2 linked regions of the Halococcoides cellulosivorans genome follow. The main gene of each other region encodes a partner of the protein of the gene in region 2 in a complex. Links are inferred from orthologs where the notes say so. Each region holds a gene or a part of one and is shown on either strand. Other genes may lie near its edges.

Region 1 (3,188 bases), 850 kb from region 2 along the record:
TCATTTAAGCGCCGGCTGGAACTGCTCTCGATATGGTCGAGGTGCTGGAGGACAAGCGCACTGCGACGACGTTGCGCGTCCTGGTCGAAATCGCGGAGCGCCAGCCAGCGGTCTCACAGAGTGAGATCGCAGACGCCGTCGGCGTCACCAACCAGGCCATCAGCGAGTACATCCAGGACCTCATCGAGGACGGCTACGTCACGAGCGAGGCCCGGTCGCGCTACCGGATCACCAACGAGGGTGTCGATTGGCTCTACCGGACGGTCCGGGAGATGCAGGTGTTCAGCGAGCACGTCACCGACGACCTGCTCGGCGGACCCCCCGAGGACGCGGCGATCGCCGCCGCCGACCTCGCGGCGGGCGAGACGGTCACGCTCCGGATGGTCGACGGGTTGCCATACGCCGATCCCGACGCCGAGGGCGCGGCGACCGGCGAGACGACCAGGGCGGCGGCCGCGGGCGAGGCCGTCGGCGTCACGGGCTTCGAGGGCGTGATCGAACTCGATCCCGGACACGTCACCGTCCGGCAGGTCCCGCCCGTGCGTGTCGACGAATCGGTCGATACCGACGCGCTCGCGACGGCGGCCACCGACGCGGATCTCGTCGTCGCGGCAGGCGTCGAGGCCGTCGTCGCACTCCGATCTGCCGAGATCGAACCGGCGGTGTACGTCGCCGGCGGTGCGGTCGCCGCCGCGGCCGCCGAACGCGGCCTGGACGTCCTCGTCGTCGCGACCCGTGACGCCGTGGGGCGCGTGACTGATCCGCTGCGCGACCGGGCGGTCAGCTACGACGTTGCGTAGTGCCGGAAACGCCGTTGTTTTATTGGGGGGCGCGTTATTCTGGCTCCATGACCCCCGAATCGTCCGACCGGTCGTCGGGCGACCTCGCACGCTCCGGGACGGCGCTGAAACACGATCGAGAGTGGGATTACGAACTCGATCGGATCGTCAACGCCGCCCGAGAACGCGAGGCCGACGCCGTCGGCTTGCAGTTTCCCGAAGGATTGAAACGCCGTGCGCCGGACGTCGCCAGCGCGCTCCGCGATCGGCTCTCGGAGACACGCATCGTCCTCTCCGGCGAGCCCTGTTATGGGGCCTGTGACCTGGATCTGCACCTGATGCGCAACGCGGACATCCTGGTGCACTTCGGGCATAGCCCGATGAAAGAGCAGAAAAACGTGCTCTACGTTCCGCTGTACTCGAATGTCGACCCCTCGCCCATCGTCGATCGCGCGATCGAGGAACTGCTCGATCCGCCGCGTGAGGACCCCGACTGTGGCCTGGTGACGACCGCTCAGCACCTCAATCACCTGGAGGAGATCCGCGAGCAACTCGAAGCGGCCGGCTACGAGGTCCACACCCGCAAGGGCGACGATCGACTCACCCACGAGGGTCAGGTGCTCGGCTGTAACTACGAGAGCGCGAACATGGACGTCGAGCAGATCCTTTATGTCGGTGGCGGGAAGTTCCACCCGCTCGGCCTCGCCCTCGATCACCCCGAGAAGCGCGTCGTCATCGCTGATCCCGTGAACAACGCGCTCAACGTCGCTGACACCGAACGCTTCATCAAACAGCGCTACGGTGCGATCCACCGCGCGATGGACGCCGAGACCTGGGGCGTGATCGTCTCGACGAAAGTCGGCCAGCGCCGTCCGGAGATCGCGACCGACATCGTCGAATCGAATCCGATGGCCGTCGAGATCACGATGGACGAGATCGATCCCGGCCGTCTGCGAAACTTCGGGCTCGACGCGTACGTCAACACCGCTTGCCCGCGGGTCGCGACCGACGACGGCGCGGAGTTCAACGTGCCCGTGCTCACCCCGCCGGAGTACGAGATCGCCGTCGGCAATCGCGATCTCGAAGACCTCGAATTCGATTCGTTCCACGGCACCTGGTAGCGTCCACGGCACCGGCGACCGTTCAGCGCCCCCGAGAGCGACCGAGTCCTTTTCGAGGCCGGCCGGCTCACTCCGCGTATGAGCGACCGGCGGCGTCTCGCCCGACGATTGAGCGCGTGTGAGCCGTTCGACGAGCCACGCGTCGATCTCGAACAGTACCCGACGCCGGCGGAGATCGCGGCAGAACTCGTCCACACCGCGGCGCTCCAGGGCGATCTCGCCGGTCGGACGGTGGTCGACCTGGGGACCGGGACGGGCGTGCTCGCCCTCGGCGCGGCGACGCGCGGGCCCGATCGCGTGATCGGCGTCGATCGCGATCGGGCGGCCCTCTCGATCGCCCGCGAGAACGCGACCCGCGTCGATCCCGAATCACCGGTCCACTGGGTCCAGGGTGACGCGCGCCGCCCGGGACTGCGCGGGCCGGCGACGGTGCTCTCGAACCCACCGTTCGGTGCGCAAGCGGGCGCCGAACACGCCGATCGGGAGTTTCTGGCGACTGCAGCGTCCATCGCGACCGTCTCGTATTCGATCCACAACGCGGGCAGCGAGTCGTTCGTCCACTCCTTTGTCGACGATCACGGCGGTCGGGTGACGCACGCCTGGGAGACGGCGTTCCCGATCGATCGGCAGTTCGCATTTCACGAGGCCGATCGCCACGAGATCGACGTGGAGATCTATCGTATCGCGTGGACTGACTGATCGACGCCCAGCGTCACGACGTGGTCGTCGGTGTCGAGCGTGGCCCCGATTCGGCTGGCGATGCGCACCCGCGTTTCCGCGTGACTGGCGTACAGGGCGCCGTCGGTGTGGTGGATCGTGAGTCCGCCCACGGTCGTCCGTTCGCCGGGCCAGGGCACGCGGCCCCGCGAACTGCCGTTCGGGCCGTCGACGACGAGCGCGAACCGACCGCCGGTGGGTTCGATCGTGACCTCGCGGGCGGCGACGCTCAGATTCGCCGTCGTCGCGGTGGATTCGTAGACCCGGTGGCGTTCTCCACCGTCGGGGTGCAGGTCGACGGCGTACACAGTTCCGTTGTCCGGGACGGCCCACCCGCGACGGCGGACGTCGATCGTCCGTCGCCAGTCCGGGCCGCCGATCACGACGTTCGCATTGTTCGACCGCTCCAGCCGACCGGTCGGGACGGCGACCGTCCAGATCGACCGCTCCTGGCTGGTGACGATCACCCCGCTGGCCTCGAAGTTCCAGGAGAGCGACTCGTTGGGGACGACCCCGTCGAACACCGAGACCTGCCGTGTTTCGCGGTCCTCGTCGTAGCCGACCCGGTAGT
Region 2 (3,311 bases):
CGGCGAGCGTAGCGGTTGCCACGGCCATGCGGTCCCATGGCCGCAGATCCTCATTAAGATGGGGTCACAGACTCGCGGAGCGGTCGGTCGAGAGCAGGTCGATCGCTTCGGTCTTGACCGCATCCGCGCTCGCTCGCCGTCGTCTCGAATATACCTACGACGGATCGAAAACGGCCCGGTCGATCGTCACCGACTGGTTGTCACTCGTACCGGCTACGGTGGCAGTAGCGGCCGCGGTCGCGGCCCGCGCATCCCGCTCGCCGTGGCGAGCGGGTTCACCGGAATCGCCGGACGGCGATTCCGGGTCTTTTTGGTCGAGCTTTTTCGAGTCGAGCGGAACCGAAGGTTCCGCTGACCATGCGAACGGACGCTTCGCGTCCGTGAGCAGAGAGCGGTCGCCGCAGGCGACCCGACGTGGTTCGAAAGAGCGCAGAGCGCTCTTTCGTCATCACGAGAGAGCGGAGCTCTCTCGAACGACAGAAAAAGGTCGTCTGGAAAAGGTCGTCGTTTAGAAGTAATCGATGCCGGCGGGCAGTTCGAGCTTCATGCCTTTGCGCTCGCGGATCTGTGTGATGATGTCGGGCTGGAGGTTGTCGGCCAGCACGCGGAAGCCCGCGTTCTCGGTGTTCCAGGAGGCGCGGCCTTCGGTCGCCGACCGAATGTCGCTCGAAAATCCGATCATCTCCTCGACGGGCGCGATGCCCTCGATCACCATGACGTCGCCTTCCTGGTACATGTCGTCGACCCGGCCACGTCGGCCCTGAATCTCGCCCGATGCCGCGCCCATGTGTTCGCTGGGCACGTCGATCCGGACGTCCTGAATCGGCTCCAGGAGGCGGATCTCGGCGTCGATCAGCGCGTTGTGGACGGCCTGGCGGACGGCGGGGACGACCTGGGCGGGACCGCGGTGGATGGCGTCCTCGTGCAGGCGAGCGTCGTGCAATCGGAGCAGCGACCCCTGGACCGGTTCGGCGGCCAGCGGCCCGTCGTCGAGGGCCTCTTCGAGCCCCTCGATGACGAGTTCCATCGTCTCGTTGAGGTGCTGAATCCCCTTCGTGTCGTCGATCAGGATGTTCGTCCGGTGGATCGTCTCGACCTCCTGGGAGGCCTCCTTCTCGAGGCCGGCGTCCTGGAGGGCTTCACGCCGTTCGAGTTCGGGCATGTCCATCGACGCCTCGCCCATCTTGATCGTCTCGACGACGTCCTCGGGCAGCGGCTCGACGGTGATGTAAAACCGGTTGTGTCGGTTCGGAGAGATGCCCTCGACCTCTCGCGAGGCGGTCTGGGGGGCCTCGCGGAAGACGACGATCGGTTCACCGGTCGTGATCGGAATGCCCTGGTTGCGCTCGATGCGCTGGCCGATCACCTCGAGGTGGAGTTCGCCCTGTCCGGAGATGAGGTGCTCGCCGGTGTCCTCGTTGATCTCCACGTGGATCGTCGGGTCTTCTTTCGAGACCTGCTGGAGCGTCTCGATCAGCTTCGGCAGGTCGTCCATGCGCTGGGCTTCGACACTTTTCGTGATGACGGGCTCCGAGAGGTGCTCGATCGACTCGAAGGGCGTCATCTCGACGCTACTGACCGTCGAGCCCGCGATGGCGTCTTTCAGCCCCGTGACGGCGGCGATGTTCCCCGCGGGCACGCGACTCACTTCCTCGCGTTCACCACCCATGAACAGCCCGACCGACTGGAGGCGGTTCGTCCCGGCCGTCCCCGAGACGTAGAGGTCCTGGCCCTCTTCGAGCGTGCCAGAGAAGACACGACCCGTCGCAATCTCGCCGGCGTGGGGGTCCATCGAGATGTCCGTCACCATGAAGACGACCTCGCCGTCCTCGTCGACGAAGCGCATGCTCTCCGCGAGTTCCGAGTCCGCGTCGCCACGCCAGACCGTCGGAATCCGACGGGGCTGGGCGTCGACGGGGTTCGGGAAGTGCTCACAGACCATGTCGAGGACGACGTCCGAGAGTGGCGTCTGCTCGTGGAGTTCCTGGCGCTTGTCCGCCCGCTCCAGATCGATGATGTCACCGAAGTCCATCCCCGTGGCGACCATCGACGGCTTCGAGACGCCCCACTTGTAGAGTGCGGAGCCAAAAGCGACCGTCCCCTCGTCGACCGAGACCGTCCAGTCGCGATCCCAGTCCTCGGTCATCCCGCGGATGAGTTCGTTCACGTCGTGGATGACTGCGAGCAGGCGTTCCTGCATCTCCTCGGGGCCCTCCTGCAGTTCCGAGATCAGCCGGTCGACCTTGTTGATAAAGAGGGTGGGCTTGACGCCTTCTCGCAGCGCCTGCCGAAGCACGGTCTCGGTCTGGGGCATCGCGCCCTCGACGGCGTCGACGACCACCATCGCGCCGTCGACCGCGCGCATCGCGCGTGTCACGTCGCCACCGAAGTCGACGTGGCCCGGCGTGTCGATCAGGTTGATGAGGTGGTTTTTCTCATCGTACTCGTGGGTCATCGAGACGTTTGCCGCGTCGATGGTGATCCCACGCTCCTGTTCGTCCTCTTCGGTGTCCATCGCGAGCTGTTCGCCCGCGGTGTCCTCGGAGATCATCCCTGCCCCCGCGAGCAGGTTGTCCGTCAGCGTCGTCTTCCCGTGGTCGACGTGGGCGGCGATCGCGATGTTGCGAATCTGTTCGGGCTGGTCCATCAGCCCCTCACATTCCTCGACGATCTGCGAGCGTCGGCTCATTATGGGCCATCCTATCCGCAGGGCAATGAAAAGGGTAGTGTTTCCGTGTGAAGCGTGTCAAAGACACGCGAACACGGAAACGAGCGGTGGGGTGGTGGATGCGTTGGAAGCGTGTCAAAGACACGCGAACACGGAAACGAGCGGTGGGGTGGTGGATGCGTTGGAAGCGTGTCAAAGACACGCGAACACGGAAACGAGCGGTGGGGTGGTGGATGCGTTGGAAGCGTGTCAAAGACACGCGAACACGGAAACGAGCGGTGGGGTGGTCGATTCGTTGGAAGCGTGTCAAAGACATGCGAACACGGAAACGAGCGGTGGGGTGGTGGATGCGTTGGATGCGTGTCAAAGACACGCGAACACGGAACCGAGCGGTGGGGTGGTGGATGCGTTGGATGCGTGTCAAAGACACGCGAACACGGAACCGAGCGGTGGGGTGGCGGTTCCCCACACTGGAATTAAGGGTACTCCCGCCGTCGGCCCGGTATGGCCATCGACTGGATCGCCCGCCGACTGCTGGACTGGATCGATATGGACGACGAGGAGGCCGCGGAGGTTCTCCCGGGATCGCTCGCGGAGGGCCTCCCCGAGCGCTCGATTGCGGACCCGACCGGATCCCGGCCGT

The links.
Region 1: the proteins of HARCEL1_RS03605 (region 2) and dph2 are in contact, whole or in part, in a crystal structure (PDB 6Q2D), measured with the Methanobrevibacter smithii proteins. The link is inferred for Halococcoides cellulosivorans from one-to-one orthologs. Residues at the interface, in WP_011954157.1 of Methanobrevibacter smithii: Pro482, Asn483, Lys484, His485, Tyr553, Asp555, Glu556, Glu559, Leu560, Leu591, His592, Glu593, Asp594, Ala595, Val596, His597, Arg598, Gly599, Pro600; in WP_011954460.1 of Methanobrevibacter smithii: Met1, Met3, Tyr4, Pro28, Glu29, Gly30, Leu31, Met33, Phe58, His80, Thr124, Gln126, Ser179, Gly180, Asn181, Phe182, His183, Leu185, Tyr201, Asn202, Phe211, Ile215, Arg291, Asp295, Asp296, Gln298, Met299.

What each region holds. Positions count from the first base shown.
Region 1 is NZ_CP028858.1:1,594,785-1,597,972, forward strand. The notes cover bases 8-2,873. They hold dph2 (diphthamide biosynthesis enzyme Dph2), read left to right. Parts: upstream 8-847; coding sequence 848-1,900; downstream 1,901-2,873. Other genes in these bases: HARCEL1_RS07865 (DUF7839 domain-containing protein), read left to right, coding at 33-800; HARCEL1_RS07875 (METTL5 family protein), read left to right, coding at 1,979-2,599; HARCEL1_RS07880 (rhomboid family intramembrane serine protease), read right to left, coding at 2,575-2,873. Also shown: more of HARCEL1_RS07880, read right to left, coding at 2,874-3,188. UniProt on the Methanocaldococcus jannaschii protein: Catalyzes the first step of diphthamide biosynthesis, i.e. the transfer of the 3-amino-3-carboxypropyl group from S-adenosyl-L-methionine (SAM) to the C2 position of the imidazole ring of the target histidine residue in translation elongation factor 2 (EF-2).
Region 2 is NZ_CP028858.1:741,060-744,370, forward strand. The notes cover bases 100-3,088. They hold HARCEL1_RS03605 (elongation factor EF-2), read right to left. Parts: upstream 2,690-3,088; coding sequence 509-2,689; downstream 100-508. Also shown: HARCEL1_RS03600 (hypothetical protein), read right to left, coding at 1-28; HARCEL1_RS03610 (hypothetical protein), read left to right, coding at 3,173-3,311. UniProt on the Methanocaldococcus jannaschii protein: Catalyzes the GTP-dependent ribosomal translocation step during translation elongation.